Regions from separate parts of the Peribacillus sp. TE19612 genome, predicted to be linked through region 1. Evidence: riboswitches for the same ligand, from Rfam matches in the RefSeq annotation. Region 1 holds a riboswitch; each other region holds the start of a gene.
The links. A riboswitch is a leader RNA that binds a small molecule or an ion and turns the genes downstream of it on or off. The one in region 1 is predicted to bind S-adenosylmethionine.
Positions count from the first base shown of each region.

Region 1 (7,343 bases):
AGTATTTGAAACGGTCGCCATGGCAAAAGTTTCGACCTCAGCCGAGGAAGCGAGGGGGAATAATTTCCTTAATTCAGCTGATGGAATAAGCGTGAATGCGGATCATCAGCTATATGATGCGAAACAGGCGGTACTTTCCATGCATGAACAAGGCTATATCGCTCCAGCCCGCACAAAGATCCCTGTCGTAGGTGAAACTGGATATGCTGCACTGCTATTAGGGGCGGAATCCATGCGCCTTTCAGGCTTCTTATCAGAACATGACCTTGTCATAGCCAAAGAGCTGGCATACGTCCTGGCAGGAGGAAAACTCCCATTTGGCACGGAAGTTGATGAACAGTATATCTTGAACCTGGAAAAACAGGCATTCCTAAAACTGATTTCGACTCCGAAATCCCAGGCAAGGATGCAGCACATGCTCGTTAAAGGTAAACCACTCCGTAATTGATGAATAGATGAAGATATGGCCAAAACGTGATCGATAGATTGATAGCTTAAAAATGAGTAAGGGGGATCCTCATGAAAGAAGCGGTAATAGTAGCTGGAGCAAGGACTCCGGTAGGAAGAGCGAAAAAAGGTTCTCTTGCTAGTGTACGCCCTGATGATTTAGGGGCTCTTGTCGTAAAGGAAACGTTAAAGCGTGCAGGGAATTATGAAGGAGCGATAGATGACCTGATTATCGGTTGTGCAATGCCTGAAGCGGAACAAGGATTGAACATGGCGCGTAACATTGGGGCATTGGCAGGATTGCCTTATACAGTACCGGCCATAACGATTAATCGTTACTGTTCAAGCGGTCTCCAAAGTATTGCATATGGAGCGGAAAGGATCATGCTCGGCCAAAGTGATACAGTCATTGCAGGCGGAGCGGAATCCATGAGCCTTTTGCCAATGATGGGCCATGTAACACGTCCGAACGCGAGACTTGCGGAAACGGCACCGGAATATTATATGGGTATGGGTCACACTGCTGAAGCCGTTGCAAAAAAATACGGCATTTCCCGTGACGATCAAGATGCATTTTCTGTTAGAAGTCATCAGAAGGCGGCTAAGGCCATTGCAGAAGGAAAGTTTTCCGATGAAATCGTACCGGTTGACGTTACCCTTCGTTCAGTGGGACCAGATCTTAAGTTAAAGGAAAAATCATTTACTTTTACACAGGATGAGGGCGTTCGTCCAGGAACGACTGCTGAAGTGCTGAAAAAACTAAGACCTGCATTCTCCGTTACAGGATCCGTAACAGCAGGGAATTCATCACAGACGAGTGATGGTGCAGCCGCGGTCATGGTCATGGACGGGGAAAAGGCTTCTTCCTTAGGGATGAAACCCATGGGTAAGTTCCGTTCCTTTGCTGTAGCAGGAGTACCGCCTGAAATTATGGGCATCGGACCGATTGCAGCCATACCTAAAGCGTTGAAGCTAGCGGGTCTTGAATTATCGGATATTGGTTTATTTGAATTGAATGAAGCCTTTGCTTCCCAATCCATTCAAATCATTCGTGAGCTTGGATTGAATGAAGAGATTGTCAATGTAAATGGAGGAGCCATCGCTTTAGGCCATCCACTAGGATGTTCGGGAGCAAAATTGACATTAAGCCTGCTTCATGAAATGAAGCGCAGAAACCAACAGTTCGGAGTCGTGACAATGTGTATCGGCGGCGGGATGGGTGCTGCCGGAGTGTTTGAATTAATGGCGTAATCCGACCCCTTCCGGAAGCTGTCATGCTTCCGGCGGGATCACTATCTTAAACACATAGGAGGAAATAACATGTCCAATCAAACTACAGATAACCTCATTAAAGGCGGGGCCTTTTTAATAGAAGATATTACGTATGATCAAGTGTTTACACCGGAAGATTATTCTGATGAGCATAAAATGATTGCCAAAACTTCCGAGGAATTCGTAGTGAATGAAATTCTGCCGCAGGTTGAACATTTAGAAAACCATGAGTTTGAGCGTTCCGTTAAATTATTGAAGCATGCAGGTGAAATCGGTTTACTTGGGGCTGATGTTCCTGAGGAATACAGCGGATTGGGTCTCGATAAAATCAGTTCGGCATTGATTACGGAAAAAATGGCACTTGCAGGCGGTTTCGGAATTACGCATGGTGCACATGTAGGTATCGGCTCTTTGCCAATCGTATTATTCGGGAATGAAGACCAAAAGAAAAAATATCTTCCTGTACTGGCAACGGGTGAGAAGATTGCTGCGTATGCCTTAACGGAACCAAGCTCAGGTTCTGATGCCTTGGGAGCAAAAACGACAGCGAAATTGAATGCAGAAGGAACACACTATATTTTAAATGGCGAAAAACAATGGATTACAAATGCAGGTTTTGCAGATGTCTTCTGTGTATACGCCAAAATCGACGGTGAACAATTCTCCGCTTTCATTGTTGAGCGTGATTATAAAGGCGTATCAACTGGGGCTGAAGAAAAGAAAATGGGAATCAAAAGCTCATCTACACGCACTTTAATCCTCGAAGATGTTCATGTACCAGTCGAAAACCTTTTGGGTGTAGCCGGAAAAGGGCATGTCATCGCTTTCAATATCCTGAATATCGGCCGCTATAAATTAGGCGTCGGTGCTGTCGGCGGATCTAAACGTGCCCTTGAGATTACAGCTGCTTATACGAATCAACGTCAACAGTTCAAAACGAAAATTTCCGATTTTAACTTGACGAAAGAAAAACTTGCAACAATGGCAGCGAAAATTTATGCAGCAGAAAGCTCTGTATATCGTACGGTTGGACTTTATGATCAAAGACAAAGCAAATTGACGGATGAGCAAGTGAAAGATGGGAAATCAATGGCGGCTGCAATCGCTGAATACGCCATTGAATGTTCATTGAATAAATTCTTTGCTTCCGAAGTATTGGATTACGTTACGGACGAAGGCGTACAGCTTCATGGCGGTTATGGTTTCATGCAGGAGTATGAAATTGAAAAAGCATATCGCGATTCCCGTATTAATCGGATCTTTGAAGGTACAAATGAAATCAATAGATTGCTTGTCCCGGGAACATTCCTGAAGAAAGCACTTAAAGGGGAATTGCCGCTACTTCAAAAAGCTCAAGGCCTGCAAGAGGAATTAATGATGATGATGCCGGAAGAACCTGGCGATGAGCCACTGGCACAAGAAAAAATGCTTGTTAGGAACGCTAAGAAAATCGGTATTCTGGCAGCTGGGCTTGCGGCACAGAAATACGGCAAAGATCTTGATCAAGAACAAGAAATCCTCTCCAACATTGCTGATATCGCATCCCTTGCCTATGCAGCTGAATCCGTGGTATTGCGTACGGAAAAAGCAATTGCAGCTACAGGTCTGGAGAAGAACAAACAAAAAGTGCTTTACACTGAAATCTTCGTTCAGGAAGCTTTCAATGAAATAGAACAGCATGCAAAGGAAACGTTAATTGCGGTGGAAACAGGCGATACTCTCCGCATCATGCTTTCGTCGCTCCGTAAGCTGACAAGACACACTCCGATCAATGTCATTGCGAAAAAACGCGAAGCATCCGTCAAAGTAATCGAAACGGAAAAATATGCTCTTTAAGCAATGAGTCAGAATCCGTAAAGGGAATGCCCATAAAGGCATTCCCTTTATTTCCTTTGATGAAATCGCATTGGAAATTCAAAAGACATTTCGTTGTATTGCGTGGTAAAAACGGGTATTCTATTGATAGGTGGTGAAATGATGGGCTTAACATTATATTGGTACCCAAAATGCGGTACATGCCGTAATGCGAAGAAGTGGCTGGATAATCATGAACTGCAATATGAAGCGATCCATATAGCGGATAATCCCCCTTCGCGAACTGAAATAGAACAACTATATAAAAACAGCAATTTGGAGTTGAAGAAGTTTTTCAATACTAGCGGTCAAAAATATCGGGAGCTGGGCTTAAAGGATAAGCTGAAAGAAGCTTCTGAAGCAGAGATGCTTGATATATTGTCCACAGATGGCATGCTTCTGAAAAGGCCGATTGTTACGGATGGCACCAAAGTGACGGTAGGTTTCAAAGAAGAGCAATTCGAACAGGTTTGGAACTGAAATTTCACAAAATATTTGGTTAATTCCTTACTTAAACAAACAATCTACCTTATAATGGAATAGATAAAATAAGATGTACATATGGAGGGTTAATTATGACAACAACACCAAAAGAACTTCGTTACACTAAAGAACATGAATGGGTCAAAACGGAAGATGGAACAGTGCGCATTGGAATTACGGCATTCGCACAGTCCGAGCTTGGGGACATCGTATTCGTTGAGCTTCCGGAAATCGGCGATGAATTGAAAGCGAACGAACCATTTGGAAGTGTTGAATCCGTTAAGACCGTTTCTGAGCTTTATGCACCTATCAGTGGCAAGGTTGTTGAAGTAAACGAAGATTTAAGTGACAACCCTGAATATGTAAATGAGTCTCCTTATGAAAAGGCATGGATGGTCGTGCTTGAACCATCTAATGTCAGTGATATTGAAAACTTGATGAGCGCTGAAGAGTATGAGAGTTTAATCAACGGTTAAAAAGAAAGGAGAGGGGGGACTGAAAAGGCCTGCTCTCTTTTTCATTTGTACAGTGGGTGAGTTGCGCACATAATTCGTGAGATGGAGTGATGACATGGAGTGGGACGAATTCGATAAAGTGATCATTGTAGAAGGCAGTTCCGATAGAAGAAAAGTTGCCTCCGTTTTAAATGAAGATGTGGAAATAATATGTACGAATGGGACCATATCATTAACTAAGCTGGATGAATTAGTGGATGAATTGATGGACCGTGATGTTTATCTCCTTTTTGACGCAGATGAATCAGGAGAAAAGCTGCGGAAGCAGTTCCGAAGGGAAATGCCGGAAGCGAACCACCTGTATATTAATAAAATGTACAAAGAAGTGGAGAGCTCACCCGAACATCATATCGCAACTGTGCTCCTATCTGCCAATATGAATGTGAAAATGAAATTTCTAAGTCAAAGGGTGAACGACTAATTGATGCAAGAATGGAAAGAAGAAGAGTGTAAGCTTGCTGTTGGAAATGGGGAAACCTTTTGCTTATATTTATATACACCTTTATGCGGCACCTGTCAGGTGGCCTCCAAGATGCTGACGATATCCTTGGAGCTTTTTCCGGAATTGAAGGCAGGCAAAATGAATATGAACTATGTCCAAGCAATTGCCGAATCATATGAAATCGAAAGTGTTCCTTGCTTATTGCTTTTCAAAGAAGGGCAGCTGCACAAAAAAATATATGCCTTTCAATCCGTTCCTTATTTGTACGGATTGCTTAAGGAAATCAGCTAGGAAACCAATCAGAAACGCGGTTGGTTTTCTTTGTTGCTAACATTTGAATGAGAGAAGAAAAAAACAAAGAATATTCTAACAATTCATTGACTGATTTAATCTAAAATGCTATATTTTGAATAAAGTAATGGCAGAATTTAATAGTTCTTATCAAGAGTGGCGGAGGGACTGGCCCGACGAAGCCCGGCAACCGGTATAAATTTTTATATACGGTGCTAATTCCAGCAGAGTGTTGGCTCTGGTAGATGAGGTGTGTTCTTGAAACCTCTTCTTATTGAAGTGGTTTTTTTGTTTATAAAAAAGCCGGATTTCATATAATTCCAACTAAATCCATAGAAAAAGGTGAATTCATATGTCAGAGAAAAAGTTGCGCTTCGAAACATTGAGTGTTCATGGCGGTCTGCAAGCTGATGAAACAGGTGCCCGTGCCGTTCCTATCTACCAAAGCAATGCATACTTGTTCAAAGACACCGACCATGCAGCGAATTTATTTGGCCTAAAGGAGAATGGCTATATATATACACGGCTTCATAATCCCACGGTCAGTGTTTTTGAGGAAAGGATGGCCTTATTGGAAGGCGGTATCGGCGGATTGGCAACAGCAAGCGGAATGGCCGCCATCTCACTTTCAATCCTGAATATCGCTGCTGCAGGGGATGAGATTGTTTCTGCCTCTACATTATATGGCGGTACGTATAACCTTTTTGAAAATACTCTTCCTAAATATGGGATCAAAGTGAAGTTCGTTTCTCCCGATGATCCTGAAAACTTCAAAAGGGCGATTACGCCAAGAACTAAAGCCATTTTTGCTGAAACGATCGGAAATCCAAGTTTGAGGGTACTTGATATTGAAGCGGTAGCGGAAATCGCCCATGAAGCCGGCATACCTTTAATCATTGATAATACCTTCGCGACACCGTATCTTTGCAGACCGATTGATTTTGGAGCGGATATTGTCATCCATTCCGCTACAAAATGGCTTCTTGGAAATGGAACGACGCTAGGCGGTGTCATCGTGGATGGAGGGAAATTCGATTGGAACTCGCCAAACTACCCTGGCTTCACGGAGCCTGACCCAAGTTACGACGGTCTGGTATACGCCGAGGCAGTTGGACCTGCCGCATTCATAACGAAAGCCAGAGTCCAGTTGCTCCGTGATTTGGGTCCTGCACTAAGTGCCCAAAGTGCATTCCAGTTTACGCTTGGACTTGAAACGCTGCATGTAAGGATGAAAGAGCATCTATCGAACACCAAGTCTGTCATAAACTATTTAAAAAACCATCCTGCCGTGACCTGGGTTTCACATCCTGGTGATGAGGATCATCCCGATAAAGCCCTTGCGGATAAATATTTGCCAAAGGGAGCTGGATCTGTCGTGACATTTGGGATTCAAGGTAATCGCGAAGCTGGGGCAAAACTTATCAATTCGGTGGAATTATGGTCCCATGTGGCGAATGTAGGGGATGCGAAGAGCTTGATCATCCACCCAGCCAGTACGACCCATCAACAATTGAATGAGGCGGGTCTTGCGAAAGCGGGTGTAAGTGCCGATCAAGTCCGATTATCGATTGGGATTGAAAATGTAGAAGACTTAATAGAAGATTTGGAGCAGGCAATTGAAAAAGCGACGAACATCGTCTCCTTGACTTCCAAAACGCTTTAAGCAAAGTTCCTGTTCATTCTTGAACTAGAAATAATATACATTGCGCTCCTTTTTTATCTATGATAAAATTTCTCCATACTAAAGAACTTAATGATGTACAAATATTCTATATATTAGCTCTTATCAAGAGAGGTGGAGGGATGTGCCCGATGAAACCCGGCAACCGACAAGGAGATTTCCTTGGAAAGGTGCCAATTCACACAAAGTTTAATCACTTTGGAAGATGAGAGGAAGGCCTGTTTCTTCACCTGCCTTTCTGCTCATGCAGAAAGGTTTTTTCTATTTTAATTGGGAAAACTTTTACATGATAGGAGAAACAGACTAATAATGTAGAGAAATCAACTAAGTTCATAGGTTTTATTGGATAAAAGAGGTG
Region 1 is NZ_JBWCCL010000008.1:95,652-102,994, forward strand. It holds gene ACZ9AO_RS15380 (3-hydroxyacyl-CoA dehydrogenase/enoyl-CoA hydratase family protein) at 1-448, shown strand, start outside; gene ACZ9AO_RS15385 (acetyl-CoA C-acetyltransferase) at 520-1,698, shown strand; gene ACZ9AO_RS15390 (acyl-CoA dehydrogenase family protein) at 1,768-3,555, shown strand; gene ACZ9AO_RS15395 (arsenate reductase family protein) at 3,697-4,053, shown strand; gene gcvH (glycine cleavage system protein GcvH) at 4,149-4,532, shown strand; gene ACZ9AO_RS15405 (toprim domain-containing protein) at 4,627-4,992, shown strand; gene ACZ9AO_RS15410 (thioredoxin family protein) at 4,996-5,304, shown strand; SAM riboswitch class I at 5,449-5,556, shown strand; gene ACZ9AO_RS15415 (O-acetylhomoserine aminocarboxypropyltransferase/cysteine synthase family protein) at 5,657-6,967, shown strand; SAM riboswitch class I at 7,085-7,197, shown strand.

Region 2 (7,343 bases), on a different contig from region 1:
AACATATGCAGGGTTATTGTGAGTTATTATCAAAACAGGGTTTTGATGTGATCTGTCCGGATTTGTTAGAACGTGGGAGGCCATTTGATTATTCCCAAGAGGATGCTGCTTATCGACATTTTATGGAGAACGTAGGTTTCACGGGTGCTTCATATAAGATAAAGGATATATTATCGGATATAAAAGATGAATACCAAAAGATTTTCATTCTTGGATTCAGTGCAGGGGCAACTGTAGCTTGGCTGTGCAGTGAGGAAGAGTGTGTCGATGGAATTGTTGGTTACTACGGTTCGCGTATTAGGAATTATGCAGAATTGGCGCCACGATGCCCTGCACTGCTATTTTTCCCACTAGAAGAGCCCTCATTTAATGTCGACGAGTTAATTTCAGCTTTAGAAAGTAAGAATGTCGAAGTTCATAAATACATGGGAGAACACGGATTCAGCGACCCTTACCATTCAAAATATCATGCAGAATCAGCACAAGCAGCCGTTAGCAAAATGATGAAATTTTTTATGGTGAATTAATGTTCCACATTCACCCTAATGCCGTTTTGTATGGACCCAATGTATAGAACCCGCATCACTATGGGGGTGACAGTCATTTTGAACCTTTTTATATTCTTTTTCCAATTCTTTCAAGGTTAACTTCATAAGCTGTTCCACCGTTTTATTTACAGTATGGATCATAAGTTTATAGATTAATTCCTTCCGCCTTTCTTCCAAGCCCTTCCCCATTTCACCCTCTCCTTCTATTCTCATAGAATATGAAATGTTTCCTTAGACAGGGGGAATGATCGTCGGATTCCTTCTCCTCAATTTTACTTATTTTAATATATTCATTCTCTAAATCGGTTAAGGTCAATTCAAATAGATGGATGTCATTCTTTTTGTAAACTCCCTTGTTAATCAACTTGTTGATCAGGAAGTTCCTTTTTTTCTCAATGGCTTTACGCAATAATGTCCCCATGATAAATCCTCCTTTTAATACGTATTGACTTGCCCATTCACAAAAAAACCGGAGACACCTCTTTACATGAAAGAAAAGTCTCCGGTTTTCCGGTCAATTAACCTATAATTCCTATTTAATTACTCGGTATTATTATAATACTAACTCTGTTATCCGCAGTCAACTATTTTTTCCTGCATCTTATTTATTTTTGCTTCGCTTCATGAAATGCCGCTTTCACTTGATCCAACAGGTCTTTATCCGAAAGCAATTTATACCCCGTAAGTGCTAGAGCTTTTGCTCCGGTCAGGATGGCTTTGTCTCCAGCAGAAGATTTGGCACAGTCGCGGAATTCATTCGTATGGGCAATCAACTCATCATGTCCAATTTTTATATAAGGATGTGCTGTCGGCACTACATGGCTTACATTACCTGCATCCGTCGAGCCAAAGCCACTCTCTTTTCGAGGAGCCACCGCTTCCCCTAATTGAGTCAGTTCTTCTTTTAGCAGTCCATCCAGAACTGGATTGATGACAAAATCGAGTACTTCATTTTGGAAACGTTCCACTTTAACCGTGCTTCCTGTGGCAAGTGCTGCCCCTTCAGCAACAGCACGTATTTTATTGGATACTTCCTGGCAAAGTTTCCATGTTGTTGCTCTAATGTAAAATCTGGCGGAAGCATATTCAGGAATGATGTTAGGCGCTTCCCCGCCATTGGTGATGATTCCGTGAATTTTGACCTCTGAAGGGAGCTGCTGGCGCAAAGCATTAATGCCATTGAACAGCTGAATCACCCCGTCAAGTGCATTCACGCCTTCTTCAGGTGCAGCTGCTGCATGTGCTGACTTCCCGTAAAAATGAAAATCAAGGGGGTCGACAGCCAAAAACGGACTTGTTATACCCGTTTGCCCGGCAGGATGGATAAGGATGGCCGCATCCACCCCATCAAATAGACCGTGCTTCACAAAGCTTCCTTTTGCACTTCCATTCGGCCCTCCCTCTTCAGCCGGTGTTCCGAAAACGATCACCTCTCCGCCCGTTTCCTCCAGCACTTGAGCCAGGGAAATGCCTGCTGCCACACTCGTTGTGCCGATGATATTATGTCCGCAAGCATGGCCTAAACCCGGCAATGCATCATACTCGGCTAAAAAGGCAATTGTAGGTCCTTTCTTTGAAGAGGTTTTTTTGGCGATGAACCCTGTTTCATGCCCGGCAATATTACGGGTCACTTCAAATCCTTCATTTTGAAGTATTCCGGTTAATGTATCCGAAGCGAAGAACTCTTGATTTCCAATTTCAGGTTTGGCATGAATGGCTTGACTCGTTTCGATATATAATTCGGAATGAAGGTCGATATGATCTTCAATGATTTGCTTATGCTGCTTCAGCACTAATTCTCTCGCCATGTCTTAATCTCCCCTTTTTCTTGAATACATCCATTACTTTTCATTAGCTGGTTTTGTCCATGCATCCTGGTAATTCACTAATTCATCTACAGAAACATAGGCAGGAATGGTGTTTCCTTTAAACGTTTTTTCAATGAACGCTTCCACTTCTTTCGATTGGTAAAGCTCCACTAATTTTTGCAGCTCAGGACGATCGGCATTACCCTTTTTAACTGCAATGATATTAATATATGGTTTCGCCGTTTTACTTTCATGGAATAAAGAATCTTTTAATGTAAGGCCTGCTTCGACGGCAAAGTTATTATTGATAGCTGAAGCATCGGCATCATCCAATAGACGCGGTGTATTGCCGGCAGCAACAGGTTGGATTTTCAAGTTTTTCGGATTTTCCTTAATGATTTCCAATGATCCCGATCCATTGAATTCTTCTTTCAATGTAATCAATCCAGCTTCCTGAAGCAGGAGCAGTGCACGGCCAAAGTTTGTTGCTTCATTCGGAACGGCTACCGTAGCACCATCCGGAAGATCTTTGAGACTTTTATGTTTTTTCGAATAAAGGCCCATAGGTGCAATGACAGTCGACCCGATGGCCTCCAATTTCAGATTTTGATCTTGAACGAATTCATCGAAATAGGCGACCGTTTGGAATGAATTGGCATCAATTTCACCTTCACTTAACGCAAGGTTCGGTTGGATATAATCATTGAAAGTGACCAGTTCGATATTAAGCCCTTCCTCTTTCGCCAAATCGACAATGTATTCCCATGTTCTCGTATCCCCGCTGCTGACACCGACTTTCACTGTTTTCACATCATCCGAACTCCCTGATGCACCCTCTTCGTTCCCGCATGCTGCAGCCACGATGGCCAATGCCAATACCATGATCGTTAATAAGATTTTTTTCATTTTTCCAACCTCCTGTTATTTTTATCTTCTTCTGATTTTTCTTGAAACAAAATTCCCGGTGGATTGCAATAATTGAACGATGATCACGAGCGCCGCTACTGTGACGATCATCGTCATCGTATCGAACCTTTGGTAACCGTAAGCCAAGGCTAAATCCCCGACCCCGCCGGCACCGACGGCACCTGCCATCGCCGTAGATCCAACAAGCCCGATTGTCGCTGTTGTAAATGTTAGGATCAACGAGCTAAGTCCCTCGGGAATCAAAAAGCGGTAAATGATTTGCCATGTTGTCGCCCCCATCGCCTGAGCTGCCTCGATGATCCCTTTGTCCACTTCCAACAGCGAGTTTTCCACAAGCCGGGCAATATAAGGAGCCGCGTAAAAGATTAGCGGAACAATGGCCGCATTCGTTCCGATCGCACTGCCGACAATCATTCTTGTAAACGGAATGAGTGCTACAAGCAAGATGATGAAAGGAACGGACCGCAGGATATTGATGATCGGGTTCAATACATTAAAAATCCATTTATTCTCCAGGATGTGACCCTTTCTTGTAATGACAAGCAGGATACCGAGCGGAAGCCCGATCAATCCGGAAAATATCAATGAGATGGCTACCATATAAAGTGTGTCACCGAAAGCTGTCGACAGCTGCTCTGCCGTTATTTCCATTCCCCAAAGCGTATTACCCATTTATACTTGCACCTCCTGGACGAGAATCCCCTCATCTTTAATATATTGATAAGCCTTGTCGACCTCATTTTTGCTCCCCGTCACTTCAATGATCAAATTCCCGAAAGGAGTTTCCTGGATTTCAGAAATATTGGCTGATAAGACACTTAAATGAACATCATATTTCTTCGAGATGGTTGAAAGTAAAGGAGTACCCGAAGTAGTTCCAATAAAATTAATTTTCCAAATAATCGGGATATGGGACCCTATGCTTTTTAAGAAACTTTGTGGAATTTCGTCATGTATGACCGTTCTCACGAAGTTTTTTGCAATATCCGTTTGCGGCTTGGCAAAAACTTCGAAAACCGAACCTTGTTCAACGACGCAGCCGCCCTCCATGACCGCTACCTTATTGCAAATTTCCCGAATGACAGACATCTCATGAGTGATTAGCAAAATGGTGATATTGTATTCTTTATTAATTTTTTTTAATAGCTGCAGAACTGCACTCGTTGTTTGTGGATCCAATGCCGACGTAGCTTCATCACACAATAAGATCGATGGATTCGTAGCCAATGCCCTCGCAATGCCGATCCGCTGCTTTTGCCCGCCGGATAATTGTTCCGGATAACTCTTTGCTTTGCTCGATAAGCCAACGAACTCCAACAGCTCGCCTACACGTTTTTGAATTTCCTTAGCTGGAGTAGTTCCCGATAAAACCAGCGGCATGGCAATATTATCAAAAACAGTTTTTGAGTTTAGTAAGTTGAAATGCTGAAAGATCATCCCGATTTTTTTCTTTTCTGCCCGTAATTCCTTCGGGCTTAATTTGGTTAAATCCTTGCCCCCAACAACCACCGAACCATCTGAAGGATGTTCAAGCAAATTGACCAACCTGATCAACGTACTCTTTCCGGCCCCGCTATAACCGACTACCCCGAATATATCCCCCTTTTCCACTGTCAAATCAATGCCCTTCAAAGCCTCGACAGTCTGTTTCTTTGTTTGATAAACCTTTTTAACACCTTGAAACTCAATCATCCAATCTCCCCCCATGCTGTTTATTTGTACGAATTCCTTATCCAGAGAGAAGAGCTTTGCAACGCTTCATAATGATAGGGTTAAATTCTGTCAAACTTACGAGTAAATCTGCGAAATTCACGAGTAAATGCACCAAACTCACGAGTAATTGCGCCAAACTCACGAGTAATTACGTGAAACTCACGAGTAACTGCGCCAAACTCATGAGTAATTACGTGAAACTCACGAGTAATTGCGCCAAACTCACGAGTATTGCGCGAAACTCACGAGTAATTGCGCCAAACTCACGAGTAATTGCGCCAAACTCACGAGTAATTGCGCCAAATTCACGAGTAAATGCACCAAACTTACGAGTAAATCTGCGAAATTCACGAGTAAATGCACCAAACTCACGAGTAATTGCGCCAAACTCACGAGTAACTGCGCGAAACTCACGAGTAATTACGTGAAACTCACGAGTAATTGCGCCAATTCTCCAAATAACCATATACATTTTGAATAAACAAAAGAGGCCTCTTCCGTCATCAGACAGAAGAGGCCTCTTTTAGACATAAAAAAGAGTAAACTCTTAAATTAATTATCTAAGAAAAGCTCCTTCTTATCTTTCAAACTTTCGTCCGTTGGAATTAGCACAGTATTTTTACAAAAGTAAAAACCCGCTGCCGAGGTATCATAGGGCCAAGTCCCTCCACATCTCTTGATAAGAATTAACGTTATATTTAATTATGTCCTTCACTATATATTCTAATTTCGCTAAAGTCAACCATATTTTTCATCGCGATAAATAGTTTCATAGTATAGTGAATCGACACTTTTTAATTATATCAATATAATGATTTGCTCATTCTCCATACAGGGTATTTTTCATTTTCTTCCCTAATCTTCACCATGCCTGAATTCGTATATAAAGAAATCGCCCTTTGATTATCCGGAGAAACCCTTAAATGATATTCGGATACATTAAATTGCCTGAAAAAGTTTTCTGCGTAGCGAACCAATTCCTTGCCAAGGCCTTTACTGCGGTATTCGGGAATAAGATAAAATAGATTCACATAGCCAATTTCAGTTCCTTCATACTCCCGAATTTGAAGTTCCATTTGTCCAATCGGTTCTTGGTCCTTTTCAATGATCACCTGTCCATCCGGAAATTTGCGGACCCTTTCTTCCATTCGTTGCAGATATGCATGTTCATCTCCAAAACCAGCATCAGTTCCAAAACTTACAACAAAGGAATCTTTCCGGAAATTAATGATAGTATCTTTATCTTTGTCCGTATCAATGGTACGAAAAATCAACTTCATCCACCCTTATCATTTTAGTGAAATAGTTTTCAAGCAGGAAAAACTTTCTTTTTCATAAATAAAAGGCTTAAAGAGGCCCTTTTGTTTTTGTGCCTTGATGAAAAAACATCTGCCATCTTCCATTCGCACATTTCCAGATTGAACTTCTTAAGGTATGTTCCAGCTTATCTTCATCAAAAATCCGGTATGTAGTTAACACGGTATCATCAGACAATGGATGCATCTCAAATTGACTTAATGTCATGTTCACCGCTCCGGCTCCCTCTTGACCCATAAAATCGCTTTTTGACCATATGTTACCCGAACTGCCGAACTCAAAGAAATCATCTTTCAATAAGGATGAAAGCACTTCTGGGGATGTACGAACTTCAGATTTTAACAATTTCTCCTCCAGCTGATACAAATGCTCTTTTAACAATGAAGATTCCCTGTCCATTCATCTTATCCTCCTTTTTCAACCATTTCCCTCGAAGAAACGAAATAGGAAAATCGTAAATAATTAATACGTAGATTTTCAGTAATTCATGAACCATGCGATTTAAGATTTTTTATCCAGCTGCTTGCTGATTAGCAGTTGGCTCATCTTGCGGTCAGCGGCATTTTCTCGTTTTTAACCGTTTTTGCCGTCCCCATTTTATTACTATTTTTAGCTGGCTTACTTCGTAACTGGACTCACAACGGATTTCTAAGTAAACCATTTATTCCACAATACTAGCGGCCATTCCTTTTTTACTGCCATTCGATACCTCTAAATAATTACTCCCGCAACCCATAAAAAAAAGGAGCTGCAAATGGCAGCTCCTTTCTTCTGTGCATCCGGTTGTTCTCCCATCAGTGTTATCGTGATAGGGTTCCTTGAAGACGATTGGTTTCGGCGATTACTTTTTCTTCATCGATCGTTAAGCAGCGGCCATCTTTCACGACCATTTTGCCATCGATGTATACATCACATACGTCATTTCCGCGCGCTGCATAAAGAAGGTGCGAATAGGCTTCACTCAGTGGCTGCAGGTGTTCTTTGTTATATGGGTAAATGGTGATGAAATCTGCTTTTTTACCAGCTTCCA
Region 2 is NZ_JBWCCL010000009.1:250,051-257,393, forward strand. It holds gene ACZ9AO_RS17555 (dienelactone hydrolase family protein) at 1-527, shown strand, start outside; gene ACZ9AO_RS17560 (Fur-regulated basic protein FbpA) at 543-737, opposite strand; gene ACZ9AO_RS17565 (Fur-regulated basic protein FbpA) at 739-969, opposite strand; gene ACZ9AO_RS17570 (M20 family metallopeptidase) at 1,154-2,356, opposite strand; gene ACZ9AO_RS17575 (MetQ/NlpA family ABC transporter substrate-binding protein) at 2,390-3,262, opposite strand; gene ACZ9AO_RS17580 (methionine ABC transporter permease) at 3,284-3,934, opposite strand; gene ACZ9AO_RS17585 (methionine ABC transporter ATP-binding protein) at 3,956-4,975, opposite strand; gene ACZ9AO_RS17590 (hypothetical protein) at 5,187-5,468, opposite strand; SAM riboswitch class I at 5,571-5,682, opposite strand; gene ACZ9AO_RS17595 (GNAT family N-acetyltransferase) at 5,800-6,270, opposite strand; gene ACZ9AO_RS17600 (nuclear transport factor 2 family protein) at 6,344-6,712, opposite strand; gene ACZ9AO_RS17605 (amidohydrolase family protein) at 7,114-7,343, opposite strand, start outside.
Region 2: another riboswitch for S-adenosylmethionine. It lies ahead of ACZ9AO_RS17590 (hypothetical protein); the one in region 1 lies ahead of ACZ9AO_RS15415 (O-acetylhomoserine aminocarboxypropyltransferase/cysteine synthase family protein).

Region 3 (7,343 bases), on a different contig from region 1:
AGCATGCATATGCTGTTCGTTCTAGCGCTACAGCCGAAGATCTTCCATTTGCGTCCTTTGCAGGTCAACAGGATACCTATCTAAACATCAAAGGAAAAGATGCAATTTTACAACATATTAGTAAGTGCTGGGCTTCGCTATTTACTGATCGTGCTGTGATTTACCGAATGCAAAACGGATTTGACCATCGCAAGGTTTATCTGTCTGTTGTTATTCAAAGGATGATTTTTCCTCAAGCTTCCGGAATACTATTTACAGCTGATCCAGTTTCCTCAAACCGCAAGGTGCTTTCGATCGATGCTAGCTTTGGGCTGGGTGAGGCACTTGTCTCTGGCTTAGTGTCTGCGGACAATTATAAAGTGCAAGAAGGTAGGATTGTGGAGAAGAAGATTTCTGCCAAAAAGTTGGCTATATATGCACGAAAAGAAGGCGGAACGGTGGAAAAGGAAATTGAGCCGGGGCAGCAGGTTTTATCGACCCTGTCAGATGAGCAAGTGTTGGGGCTTGAAAGGATCGGCAGAAAGCTTGAAGCGCATTTTGGCTGTCCGCAAGATATCGAATGGTGTTTGGCTGATGATACATTTTATATTGTCCAGAGCCGTCCAATCACTACTTTATACCCCATCCCTGAAGCGAATGATCAAGAGAATCACGTTTATGTATCTGTCGGTCATCAGCAAATGATGACTGACGCCATGAAACCATTGGGATTATCTTTTTGGCTGTTAACGACTCCTGCACCCATGCGTATAGCTGGCGGAAGGTTGTTTGTTGATGTCACACATATGGTGGCTTCACCTGAAAGCAGAAAAATGTTAGTAGAGGCCATGGGACAACACGACCCGCTCATGAAAGACGCACTCATTAACATAATAGAGCGAGGGGATTTCATAAAATCTGTACCAAATGATAAGCAAGAACAGAGTTCCGGTAAAAGCAATAAAAGTGTGCCGTCTGCGGATTCTAGGGCACAAATTGAAAACGACCCGACAATCGTTTCTGATTTGATTAAACGTAGTCAAACATCGATAGAAGAATTAAAACAAAACATCCAAACGAAATCAGGTTCGGAGTTATTTGATTTCATTCTGGAAGATATCCAGATATTAAAGAAGATTTTATTTGACCCACAAAGTTCAGCTGTGTTTATGGCTGCTATAGATGCATCATCATGGATCAATGAAAAAATGAATAAGTGGTTAGGTGAAAAAAACGCAGCCGACACGCTTTCTCAATCTGTACCAAACAATATAACTTCAGAAATGGGTCTGGCCCTAATGGATGTCGCAGATGTGATACGTCCTTATCCAAAAGTAATTGATTATTTACAACAAGTAAAAGATGATAATTTTATGGATGAACTGGTTAAGTTTGATGGTGGTCAGGAAACTCAGGATGCTATCTATGATTATTTCGGCAAATACGGAATGCGATGTGCTGGAGAAATCGATATTACTAAAACCCGTTGGAGCGAAAAACCAACTACACTTGTCCCCGTGATTCTTAGTAATATCAAAAACTTTGAGCCTAATGCTAGCAATCTGAAATTTGAGCAAGGGCGACAGGAAGCTTTGAAAAAAGAACTAGAGATATTAGATCGATTGAAGCAATTACCGGATGGTGAACAAAAAGCCAAAGAAACAAAACGAATGATCAGTCTAATCCGGAATTTCATCGGTTATCGGGAATATCCAAAATACGGCATGGTTAACCGCTACTTCGTTTATAAGCAGGCTTTACTCAAGGAAGCCGAACAACTCGTACAAGCCAAAGTTATTCATGAAAAAGATGATATATATTATCTCACTTTTGAAGAACTTCATGAAGTCGTACGCACAAATAAACTAGATTACCAGATGATCAGCAAACGAAAAGACGAGTACAGATTATATGAAAAACTTACTCCACCACGTGTTATCACGTCTGATGGTGAAATCATTGTAGGGGAGTATAAACGAGACAATCTCATGGCCGAAGCTATTGTAGGTCTATCGGTTTCTTCCGGAATTATAGAGGGCAGAGCACGCGTTATCCTAAACATGGAAGATGCAGATCTAGAAGATGGAGATATACTGGTTACAACCTTTACCGATCCTAGCTGGACACCATTATTTGTATCCATAAAAGGACTCGTCACCGAAGTTGGCGGGCTGATGACCCATGGAGCAGTCATCGCACGTGAATATGGCTTACCTGCCGTTGTCGGTGTGGTAAATGCCACCAAGCTGATAAAAGATGGGCAACGTATTCGAGTAAATGGAACAGAAGGTTATATAGAAATACTATAATTCATTACATTTCTATCATAAAGAAGAACATTCGAATTAGGAGAATCATTGAAATCATGATGCTTTGCGGTTTTTGGCAAAGCCCCCTGTCACTAGGTCATATAAGGGGGCAGTAACTGAAAATTGATACTAAATTTTAGTAAGATCAACTTGAGGTCGGGCCTTCTGTTAAAGGTCGCTTTTATATGATGCCAAAGCCTAATTTCTCGCTTACAACATCAAGAAATTGGGCTTTTTGTGGATTTTATTTATAGGCAAAATCGATACTCCCTTGCTAAATCTACTGGCTTGAGCAGCAATGTCAAACGGATACGAGGAAGATATTCTCCAACAGATATATCTGTCAATATCATAAATGTACGCTGAAAGCGGCTATACCTTCTATAGAAATATTAAATTTTTGTATTGGTAATTATACATTATCTCCATTATAATTTTTAAGAAAGATATTTCAGAATTTTTAAAATAAAGGAGAAATTATGTATACTCACCCGACTTTAAAATATTGGAATGGAAGAATTGATTCCCAAACTGACCTAGACAGCTTCAGATACCACCAAAGAGTGCGCTTGGCACCAATTTCGGAATTAGCCACCTCTTCCAATGCATCACGAACTTTTGGACTCATTGGTTTTAAATGTGATGAAGGAGTCAAAAGGAATAAAGGCAGGGTTGGTGCTGCCGAGGGTCCTGATTATATTAGGCAGTCGTTGGCAAAATTACCCTGTCATTTACCTTCCCAAACCGAGCTGGTGGATGCTGGCGATGTAATATGTGAAAGTACAGATATGGAAGCCGCCCAATCTCAACTGGGATCAGCTGTTGCTCGGATTTTGGAGAGTAAAGCGATTCCTATCATACTTGGGGGAGGTCACGAAACCCTGTATGGCCATTATCTTGGGATTAGGAAATCCATTGGACCAAAAGCTAGACTAGGGATTATTAATATTGACGCTCACTTTGATATGAGACCTTATGAAAATGAAACTTCATCTGGCACGATGTTTAAGCAGATTTTGGACGAAGATCAAAGTTGTGGCTATTTATGTGTCGGAATTCAGAAGCAGGGGAATACGAAGGCACTATTTGAAACTGCAGAGAGGAGTAATGTCGACTACATATTGGAAGAAGATTTGTCATTATACGAAATGGATGAAACGAAGCGGAGGATAAATGAATTCGCTAAGGAAAATGACTATATCATGCTTACATTATGTACGGATGTTATTGATTCAGCCTACGCACCTGGGGTAAGTGCACCATCGCCGTTTGGACTGGATCCGAAATTGGTCCGAGCCATTATTAGGCATATCGTATCGAATGAAAAGATCCTCTCATTTGATATCTCTGAAGTGAACCCTTCATTGGACGAAAATAATAAGACCGTTACACTGGCAGGGCATTTAATAAATGAGGTTTTGCTGCATTTTAAATAATGGACATGGGATGGCGGCAACTCCAATTCGGTCTTACTAGAAAGAGCGTTTCTTTTCGTATCGACTGTTGGGGCTTTCCTTAATGTTATCTTCAGTATTGAAGCGAAAAACCTTTAAAGCGCCCAGACTGTCCATGAATCATTCATGGACAGTTTTTTGCGCCTCCTTCACAAGGATTCATGGTCCCAGGCATTGCTTCGTTCGACTAACCATTTAAAGTATAAAGGCATGTAGATTTTCCATGACTCTGCTAAGTTCAATACTGATACTTGTGGGTTTTTGGTTTATAATAACAACCATCTAGCCTTTTGAGGAGGGATTCCATGAATGAATATAAAGTAACGGTTAGGAATGGCAGTACCTTAATTTTGTCGGAAATCATTAAAGCTGAAGATGAAAGAGAAGTCCTTGGCACTCTTTTGATTTCCAGCGAATTATTTAATCAACCATTTACTGATATCAGGATTTTAGAACGCTGATTTGTGACTGCCCGTTCCATTTGATACACTGTAATAAATCTTAATACGGTGGCGATATTATGTGTGGACGTTTCACTCTTTTCACTGACATAGAAGAAATAAAAGAACGGTTTGATATTCAAGGGTCATTTGATGAGGAATACCAATTCAGCTACAATATTGCTCCCTCCCAATCCGTGCTCTCCGTCATTAATGACGGGGTAAGGAATCGGCTTGGATATCTTCGGTGGGGACTCATTCCTTTCTGGGCAAAAGACGAAAAAGCGGGCTACAAAATGATCAATGCCAGAGCGGAAACCATTGCTGAGAAAGCAAGCTTCAGGAATGCGTATAAGAAGAAGAGATGCTTGATAATCGCTGACTCTTTTTATGAATGGAAGAAGACACCAGAAAGAAAAATACCGATGCGAATAAAACTGAAGAATCATGCTCCATTTGGAATGGCCGGTCTCTGGGAATCCTGGAAATCTCCTGAAGGCATCAGCATCTATTCGTGCTCCGTTATAACAACTGTGCCAAATGAGCTAATGACCAGCATTCATGACCGCATGCCTGTCATCCTAAAACCAGAAGATGAAAAAGATTGGTTGAATCCTTCCATTAATGATCCTGCATATCTGCAACGGTATTTAAAGTCATTCGATTCGGAACAGATGGAAGCATTTGAAGTATCGACTGATGTAAACTCGACTAAAAATAATACACCTAACCTAATCCAACAAATTTGCTGAGAGTTCATTAGATTTCTCAGAATGTAGACAACTCGGTGGAAATCGAGTTTGTCTGCATTTTTTTATGGTTTATACAATTTGACGTTGCCTCCAGGACTCGCTTTTCCCGCAGAAATCTCGCACCCCCGCTCCAATCAACTTAGATCTCTTTATAAACAGTAAGGAGTACATGTGAAACACTTTAAAAATTACCCCTTGCGAAAATAGGCGAAATGCTGTACTGTTATATTTGCTTTTCAAAACGACTTTCGATGTCACGAACTCAGGCAAGTTCCAGCGTGGTACTTTTCTGGCAGGCATCGTAATTTTTGATAAATTATATAATGTAATCTTCTTATCAAGAGAGACGGAGGGACTGGCCCGAAGATGTCTCGGCAGCGGACTTAAATGGAGTGCTGTGCCAAATCCAGCAGGCTGATTTTCGCCTGAAAGATAAGGAGGGTGTTTTTTATAAATTAAAAGACCTCTTCTTGTTGTTAAATAGAAGGGGTCTTTTTTATGCCAGTTTTTTGCTACAGCTCCATGACTGGATAATCAGGTAGGTTCAAATTGGAGTTATTTGCGAAAACTGTTAATAGAATAAGAGCTGTGACACATGTCGCGGGAAAAATAAAAAGAGGTGTACATCATGAGTGCAAACAATAAAGGGAATCCATGGGCATTGATCCCATTTGTCGTATTTTTAATTTTATTTATTGGGTCCGGAATCATCACTAAAGATTTTTATTCATTTCCGGTGATTGTAGCGATATCCATTGCATCGGCAGCTGCATTGGCGATGAATCGGAAAGAGACATTCAATGAAAAGGTTGATATCTTCTGTAAAGGTGCCGGTGACGCCAATATTATGTTAATGGTAATCATTTTCCTTTTAGCCGGAGCTTTTTCCGAAGTTGCCAATGGTATGGGGGCAGTTGAATCAACAGTGAATCTTGCCTTAGCTGTTTTTCCCCAAAATCTATTAATGGTAGGAATTTTCATCATCGCTTGTTTTATTTCACTATCCATGGGGACAAGCATGGGAACGATTGTTGCCCTGGCACCTATTGGGGTTGGAATTAGTGAGCAAACAGATATTTCGCTTGCCCTTTCAATGGCGGCCGTTATTGGTGGTGCGATGTTTGGGGATAATCTTTCATTCATTTCAGATACGACAATCGCTGCAGTCCGAACTCAGGGAACGAAAATGAAGGATAAGTTTAAAGTGAATTTTTTCATCGTTTTACCTGCAGCCATCATCACATGTGCCATCCTAGGAATTTTAACGATGGGTGAACAAGCTGACATTTCCCAACAGTCTTATGATTGGGTGAAGATTCTTCCTTATCTTTGCGTATTGGTCACTGCATTGGCAGGAGTCAATGTGTTCTTGGTCCTTTCGATCGGAATCGTATTTGCCGGAATTATCGGGTTGGCGGATGGAAGTTATCAACCGTTGGGTGTCATCCAAAAAGTTGGAGAAGGAATGGCTGGAATGTATGAAATTTCCTTCCTTGCCATTTTAATTGCAGGTATGGTAGCTGTAATCAAACATAATGGCGGTATCGATTTTCTACTCCACCTTGTGACGCGAAATAGCAAATCGAAAAAAGGGGCGGAATTCAGCATTGCGGGGCTTGTTGGTTTGACGAACCTTTCAACGGCAAATAACACGATTTCGATTATCATTGCCGGGCCACTTGCCAAAAATATTGCTGAAAAATATGGAATTGATCCGCGGAAATCGGCGAGCGTCCTTGACATTTTTGCATGTTGTATCCAAGGGTTGATCCCATATGGAGCACAACTGCTTGTTGCAGCAGGGGTAGCAAAAATTTCTCCGTTAAGCATCTTGCCGTATTCATATTACCCAATCCTGATTGGACTTTGTGGCATCATTGCAATCCTGATTGGTTTTCCACGGTTTCAGCCGGGAAATAATGGATCGAAGAACTAAAAGTTAAAACAAAGTTGATTGAAGCGGGTGTGCGAGACTCCTGCGGGAAAAGCGAGTCCAGGGGAGACCCCGAAGGCGCAAAGGCGCCGAGGAGGCTCCTGGACCGCCCGCGGAAAGCGAGTGCCTGGAGGGGAAATCAACGTTTAAATTGAACAAACCCCTAAAATTTCATTGAGTTTGTCTACAGTCTGAACACCCTGAATCATTGGATGCAGGGTGTTTTCTGTATGGTAAATACATAAACTTAATAAAGTTTTCTCGCACTTATATAGTATCAATCATTTTTCAATTTTTCTGCTTAATTCCGGTCCAAATTAATGATGGTTGTGTGTGCGACACCTGTCATGAATAGAGGACAACACCAACTAAACCGGAAAGAATAATTACATAGGCTGGATGCCAGCGTAATTTCATTAGGGCAAATAACGATAAACCAAAAACGAGTAATAAGCTTATCGTATGCCATGAAAAGT
Region 3 is NZ_JBWCCL010000001.1:317,979-325,321, forward strand. It holds gene ppsA (phosphoenolpyruvate synthase) at 1-2,288, shown strand, start outside; gene hutG (formimidoylglutamase) at 2,768-3,724, shown strand; gene ACZ9AO_RS01515 (hypothetical protein) at 4,048-4,203, shown strand; gene ACZ9AO_RS01520 (SOS response-associated peptidase) at 4,263-4,934, shown strand; SAM riboswitch class I at 5,266-5,373, shown strand; gene ACZ9AO_RS01525 (Na+/H+ antiporter NhaC family protein) at 5,563-6,870, shown strand; gene ACZ9AO_RS01530 (chromate transporter) at 7,213-7,343, opposite strand, start outside.
Region 3: another riboswitch for S-adenosylmethionine. It lies ahead of ACZ9AO_RS01525 (Na+/H+ antiporter NhaC family protein); the one in region 1 lies ahead of ACZ9AO_RS15415 (O-acetylhomoserine aminocarboxypropyltransferase/cysteine synthase family protein).

Region 4 (7,343 bases), on a different contig from region 1:
TGTCATAAAGCCCTTTTGGATCACGCACTTCGCACTCTTCGATCGGACACTTTATGTATACTTCAATAAACTCCCCTTCTTCGAGTAAATCACGTACAATCTGCCGATCTGCCCTGAAAGGTGATATGAAAGCGGTCAATACGAACTGCCCACTATCCACGAATAACTTGGAAACCTCACCAATCCGCCTAATATTCTCGGTTCTATCTTCTTCAGAAAAACCTAAATCTTTATTTAAGCCATGACGGATATTATCACCATCCAAAACATAACTTCGAATATTCCGATTGTATAACTCTTTAGCGACCGCGTTTGCAATCGTTGATTTTCCGGAACCCGATAGTCCTGTAAACCATAGAACCGTGCTTTCATGGCCGTTCTGCTTCCGTCGGTGCTCCTTGGTCAATGACGTCTCATGCCATGTGACATTCGTACTTTTACTCATTTGATAATCCCCCTCTTCATGTGAACCTTCCATTTATGTCCAATCAGTTATAAACTTCATTTTTTTTTAGACCTTCGATCAACACCTCGATGACTTCCTTACGGCTAAAGGTAGCTGGAGGAATTTCTCCATTACGCAACATTTCCCTTACCTTCGTTCCAGACAGGATGACATGGTCTTCCTTGCCATGCGGACAAGTTTTAGCGGAAGCCATATTGCCACATGCTTTACAGTAAAAACTATGTTCAAAGAATAATAGCGTGATCCCTAACTCATCTGCATTGAAATTCCCAAAGATTTTTTGAGCATCGTATGTGCCATAATAATCGCCCACACCCGCATGATCACGTCCGACGATAAAATGGGTACAACCATAATTTTTACGGACCATCGCATGGAAAATGGCTTCTCTAGGTCCTGCATAACGCATGGCAGCAGGGAAAACTGCAAGGGAGACGCGATCCTTAGGATAATATTTATCAAGCAGCACTTTATAGCTTTCCATTCTTACATCTGCCGGAATGTCATCTGATTTAGTGGCACCGACTAGAGGATTTAAGAATAAACCGTCGACGATTTCCAATGCTGTCTTTTGAATATATTCATGTGCACGGTGAACAGGGTTCCTCGTTTGGAAACCGACAACCGTTTCCCATCCTTTTTCAGCGAAAGCCTTCCTTGTCTCGACTGGGTCCAAATAATGAGCTTGAAATAGCGGACGCTCTATTCTCTTGATCAACTTTATTTCCCCGCCGACATATACATCCCCGCGGTTATATAAATTTTTCACTCCAGGATGCTTCTCATCATCTGTTTGATATACCAATGTCGCTTCCAATTGCTTATCTGGAGTGTAAATATCGGAAACGGAGAGAACCCCGTAAGTTTCACCTTCATGGGTTAATGTTACTTCTTCACCTATAGTAAGGCTTTCTGCAGTTTCTTCGGTCAAAGGCAGCGTAATCGGGATGCTCCATACATGTCCGCTGCTAAGCCTCATATCCTTTACCACTGTCTCATAGTCACTTTTTGTAAAGAATCCTTTAATCGGGCTGTAGGCACCAGTGCCTATCAATTCAAGATCGCTTAAAGCAATTTCATCGATTTCGATTGACTTCGTAATTTTACTAAAATCATATTTTGGTTCCCAAAGATCGATTAATGTTCCTCCGTGCGGTAAACTGATTGTCATGCTAATTTCCCCCTATGGTTTCTATTTATTTAAGATAAATGCAATCCGCATTCCGTTTTTTGAGCTCCTTGCCAACGGCCTGAGCGTAAATCATCTGCATTGAAGGCAGGTGCAGTACACGTTTTACATCCAATGCTCGGATATCCATTATCATGCAGGACATTATATGGAAGTCCATTTTTGTGGGCATAGCGCCAAACATCTTTCCATGTCCAATGTATGAGTGGGCATATTTTAACAGATTTGAACTTATTATCCTTATTGATATACTCGGTCTTAGCCCTAGTTTCGGATTGCTCCCTCCGCAGTCCCGAAAGCCAGGCTGTTGCCGATGAAAGCACATCTGTAAGCGGAACGATTTTACGGATGTTACAGCACTTATTGGAATCACTAAGCCATAATTCATCGCCATATTCCGCCGCTTGTTCCTCAAGCGTCAAGTCAGGTTTCTTCATTTCGATCAAAAGCTTCGGATATCGCTTCTTCACTTCCTCGATCAATTGGTAAGTTTCCTCAAAATGAACATCTGTATCAAGGAAAACTATTTTAGCCGAAGGATTGACCTTCGCCAATAAATCCGTAAGCACGATGCCTTCAATACCAAAACTGCAAGCATAAATCAGTTTGTCTCCATAATGGTCATTCGCCCATTGCAGAACTTCCAAAGCACCTTTTGTCTCACTGTCTGCAGGAAATACAGGGAAGTCCCCTGTATTGAAATTTTCATAGTTTATTAATGCAGCCAACTTTGTAGCCCCCTCTAAAAACTTGCTGTATTAGGTTAGAGTAACTGTTGATCAATTCCCGTTGTAATATTCCCGGGTTATTTAAATCTAGGAAAAAGAGACGAATCTAACCAATACTCTCTTTATATCAGTTAAACCCGCCTCTAGTTTTTCTAGTCAGCAGATACCTTATTTAATTCTTAGTTTTTCATTTCTTTCCATTTGAATGATTTTACCATCCTGGACAATAAGTGTAATGGATCCATATTTCATTGAATTAAGCATTTCTTGAAGTCGTTCAAAAATTTCTTCAAGCTGATTCTCTTTATCCAAACCAGTTCCTCCTTTAAGAAAATCCGCGAATATTTTATTTTAAATTTCTTAGATTTATATAATTCCATACAACCTTACATTATTATGGTCTGCCTAAAATTTTCACAAAAAACAAAAATCTTTCCATGATGGAAAGATCGCAAGGTAAATATCTTTACCTTATCTTCCAAAATGATCAACATTTTGTTGGAGGTAGCACCTTGCATCCATCATGCAGGTTGCTGGACTTCAAAGGGCCAATTCCCTCCGTCGCTCTGGATAAGTTTTATTATTTTAAATATTAACATATATTTAATCCTTGTCAATGGAGTTTTCTTATAAAATAACTTGGTTTAATATTATGGATGAACTGTTATTTTTATACACACTATTCAATTTATGATTTTATGTTCATATAAATGCGAAAATAGACTCGTCTTTTTAGATAAAGTCTCCAAAAAAATGAGTCTATTTTCATTATTAGGCCTATTATTGACGCGTGTTATTCTAAAAAAAATTTCTAGGGTTCCAGTCTTTTTATGGAAGGAATTAATTTATTGAAGTCATTAATTTCTTAACTGTATCGCTTCTACAAATTCTTGAACCTGACTCTGGACGCGATCAATTAAATGCAAATCATTGATCGGGTTTTCTGGATTCTGTTTATCTATTTCCTTATCAACAAAATAAATCCCCTGCAGCGGCTCGCCTTTTAATATTGAAATTAATGGTTTAAGCGCATAGTCAATCGCCAATAGATGCCTGTTACTTCCACCAATCATGATTGGCAGCACCGGCTTACCCTTAAAAGCACCTTCTGGCAGCAAATCAATCAATGCTTTCAATACACCTGTATAAGAAGCCTTATAAACCGGTGAACCTATAATGACTCCTCTGGCTGCTTGAATTCTCTCTGAAAGCTTTGAGATATCCTCGCTATTATATTTCCCTTGGAATAAATCATCTGCTGAGAAATCCGTAATCGAGAAATAAGCTGTAGTAAATCCTGCATTTTCGACTAATGATTGAATATGTTTTAGTGAAATGTCCGTTCTTGATGGAATAGCCGGACTTCCTGATAAAATTACGATATCGCTCATTGATACCCTCCAATGTTACAAGATTTCCAGATATAATTTTCTTAAAGCATTTCGTGAAGTATACATTTATCGTAATTGTCTGAAAAATATAAGTCAAATCTTACACTCTAGACATCTACTCTGAATGAAAAAAGAAACGGTCATATTTACGGCTTGATGCTCATGCCCTTAAATATGACCGTTTCATTATGTATGATTTTGTTTCCCATGAATACCATATACCAAAAGTTGAGCAATGCTCTTAATTCGTTCAGAAGTAAAATATGGCTCCTTTTTTTGTTGATGGATCTCATAATGTGTAGATAAAGCCAATGTGAAAGAAATGATCCCTACATTAAATAAAATAATATCAGAGATATATTGTATCTCTCCGCTATCTATTCTCTTCTGTATTTCAATATGCCTGGCATTTGGTTTGAAAATCTGATCTACATATTGCTTTGAAATATCTTGATCGAATTGTGTTTCCCTAAATAATATCGAAAACTGTTCTTTATTTTCAAGAATTTTTTTTATCATGGTAGTAACATGATTCTCCACTAGATCATCCGTGGATAGATGGCTAGTCCCATCTTCAGATTCCTCTTTTTCATTAGGGGTAATTGTAGCCAAAAGCAAATCTTTTTTGCTGTCAAAGTATTTGTAAATAGTAGCTTCGGAAACATTGCATGCAGAGGCAATTTCATTCGTTCTTGTCATGTCAAAACCTTTAGTGGCAAAAAGACTCCGGGCTACATTTATGATTCGTTCTTTGGTTTGCTGCCCTTTTTTCAAAAATATCAACCTTCTTTTATAAAGATAAGACCGGTTTCACCCATCTATTTCCCATGATATATCGCTGGTATCTATCGGTCAATATTACCTTTGATCTATTAGAATTCAATATTCCCATATATCATAAATAGAAAACATCGTCTGGTTGGGACGATGTTTTCTATTTATGAAAATCACTTAAAAGATGCATAGCCATCATCGACCATGACTACACTTCCATTGATCGCATCCGCTTCCTCTAACGATAATAGATAGACGGCATTTGCAATGGCTTCTGGCTTAATCAATTCACCGCGCATTTGACTTGCATTCAATTTATCAATGATTCCCATGTCTTTATAACCTTGTATGATAGGAGTGTCAACCCCGCCAGGCGCAATGCCCACAACGCGAATGCCATAAGCACCCAATTCCAAAGCTGCTGTCTGTGTCATCATTCTTACAGCGCCTTTAGTCGCCTGATAGGCAAAAGTCCCATGGGAAGCTAAGTAGCCAAATACAGAAGCGGTATTTATAATGACTCCCTTGTTAGCCAGTTCCTTCATTTTCCGTCCTGCTGCCATGATTCCAAAGGCCACTCCGTGCTGGTTCACTCCAATCGTTTTGTAGTAACCTTCCATATCTTGGTCTATGATCATACCGCCCGCACCAATGCCGGCATTATTAAACATGATATCGAGCCTTCCGTATGTTTCCACTGCTTTATTGATTAACGATTCAACATCTTCCTGCTTAGAAACATCCGTTTTAACATAAATGGCCACTCCACCATTAGCTGTTATCTGATCAACGGTTTCCCGGCCCATTTCTTCATTAAAATCCGCAACAACGACCTTGTCCCCTTTTGCTGCGAATTTCAGGCATGTGGCTCGGCCTATACCGCTTGCTCCCCCTGTAATAACTGCAACTCTTGCTGTCATATACATTCCCCTTTCAACTAAGTAAGTGAACACTTACTTTTATTATAAAAGTTAAGAATAGTAAATTCAAGCAATATGTATTTTTATAGAGTTTTGAGCTTTCAAAAGTAAAGCTGTCCTATTAATAGGACAGCTTCATTTGATTAGCAGGTTTTCAATTCGGCCTTACTTACGGATGTCTTCACCATTTCAATGAAAAGCTGCATAAAACGATCATCACCTGTTAATTCTGGATGAAACGCACTAACGAGGACATGGTCTTGTCTCGCAGCCACTACATTCTCTTCATAAACAGCCAATACTTCTACACCTTCTCCAATTCCATCAGCAAATGGCGCCCGGATGAAAACTGCCTTATAAGGGGTTTCCATTCCTTTGATTGAAAGTTCAGCCTCGAAACTATCCTTTTGACGTCCAAATCCGTTCCTTTTCACGGAAATGTCCATTAGTCCAAGATAGGCCTTCTCATCGCCAGTCAATTCATTTGCCGCCAATACCATCCCAGCACATGTACCAAAAATTGGTTTTTTATCTTCGAAGAAAGTTTTAACCGGTTCCATAAATCCATAACGATCCATTAGCTTCCTCATCGTCGTGCTTTCTCCGCCTGGAATGATCAAGCCATCGATTTCCTGCAACTGCTCCGGTTTTTTTACTATAATTGCTTGTTCGCCGGCAGCTTTGATTTGGTTCAAGTGTTCTTCAACCGCTCCCTGTAATCCCAAAACACCGATCGTTATCATATTACCATCCACGTTCCTGCATCCGTTCTGCCGGAGCTAGTTTGGAAATATCAATGCCTTTCATTGCACTGCCCAATTCTTTTGACAACTTGCCAATCAATTCATAATCGGTGAAATATGTAGTCGCTTGAACGATTGCGGATGCGAATTTTTCTGGAGTTTCAGATTTAAAAATACCAGACCCAACGAAAACGCCATCTGCTCCCAATTCCATCATCAATGCAGCATCTGCTGGAGTGGCAATTCCGCCGGCTGCAAAGTTAACTACAGGCAATTTACCTGTGCGTTTGATTTCTCTTAAAATTTCAAAAGGGGCTCCAAGATTTTTTGCCTCTGTCATTAATTCATCATCACTCATGATGCTCACTTTGCGAATTTGTGACTGTACCTTTCTCATATGACGCACAGCTTCCACAATATTACCAGTTCCTGGTTCTCCTTTTGTACGAAGCATGGATGCTCCTTCACCAATACGGCGCGCTGCTTCGCCTAAATCACGGCAGCCACAAACGAAAGGTACTGTGAAATCACTTTTTAGAATATGGTATTCTTCATCCGCAGGAGTCAGCACTTCACTTTCATCGATATAATCCACTCCCATGGATTCCAGGACCCTTGATTCAACGATATGGCCAATCCTTGCTTTAGCCATGACCGGGATTGACACTGCATTCATTACTTCCTCGACAATTCGCGGATCTGCCATTCTTGCTACGCCGCCAGCCGCACGGATGTCGGAAGGAACCCTTTCCAATGCCATGACAGCGACCGCACCGGATGCTTCTGCGATTTTTGCTTGTTCTGCGTTAATGACGTCCATGATTACGCCACCCTTTTGCATTTGTGCCATTCCTCTTTTTACTGTGTCAGTTCCTAATAATTTTTCCATTTTTTTCTTCCCCCTAATATTTGCATTTTTTAGATTTGTTAGGCTTAGTATAAAAAAGAGTTGACCGCATTGAAAGTGTCAGTTTTAATAAATTTAATGGGGTCAGTGAATTTTTTTCAAAAAGGTGGCAACAAAATGAATATGCTTTCTTGTGATTTAAATCGGTTAAGTGAAGTACCTTTGTACGAACAATTATATTCATATATTAAAAAAGAAATTATTGATGGCCGTCTTCTTTACGGC
Region 4 is NZ_JBWCCL010000007.1:240,203-247,545, reverse strand. It holds gene cysC (adenylyl-sulfate kinase) at 1-445, opposite strand, end outside; gene sat (sulfate adenylyltransferase) at 489-1,637, opposite strand; gene ACZ9AO_RS14690 (phosphoadenylyl-sulfate reductase) at 1,667-2,383, opposite strand; gene ACZ9AO_RS14685 (YezD family protein) at 2,552-2,695, opposite strand; SAM riboswitch class I at 2,852-2,960, opposite strand; gene ssuE (NADPH-dependent FMN reductase) at 3,241-3,774, opposite strand; gene ACZ9AO_RS14675 (TetR/AcrR family transcriptional regulator) at 3,961-4,548, opposite strand; gene ACZ9AO_RS14670 (SDR family NAD(P)-dependent oxidoreductase) at 4,722-5,468, opposite strand; gene pdxT (pyridoxal 5'-phosphate synthase glutaminase subunit PdxT) at 5,612-6,208, opposite strand; gene pdxS (pyridoxal 5'-phosphate synthase lyase subunit PdxS) at 6,213-7,100, opposite strand; gene pdxR (MocR-like pyridoxine biosynthesis transcription factor PdxR) at 7,236-7,343, shown strand, end outside.
Region 4: another riboswitch for S-adenosylmethionine. It lies ahead of ACZ9AO_RS14685 (YezD family protein); the one in region 1 lies ahead of ACZ9AO_RS15415 (O-acetylhomoserine aminocarboxypropyltransferase/cysteine synthase family protein).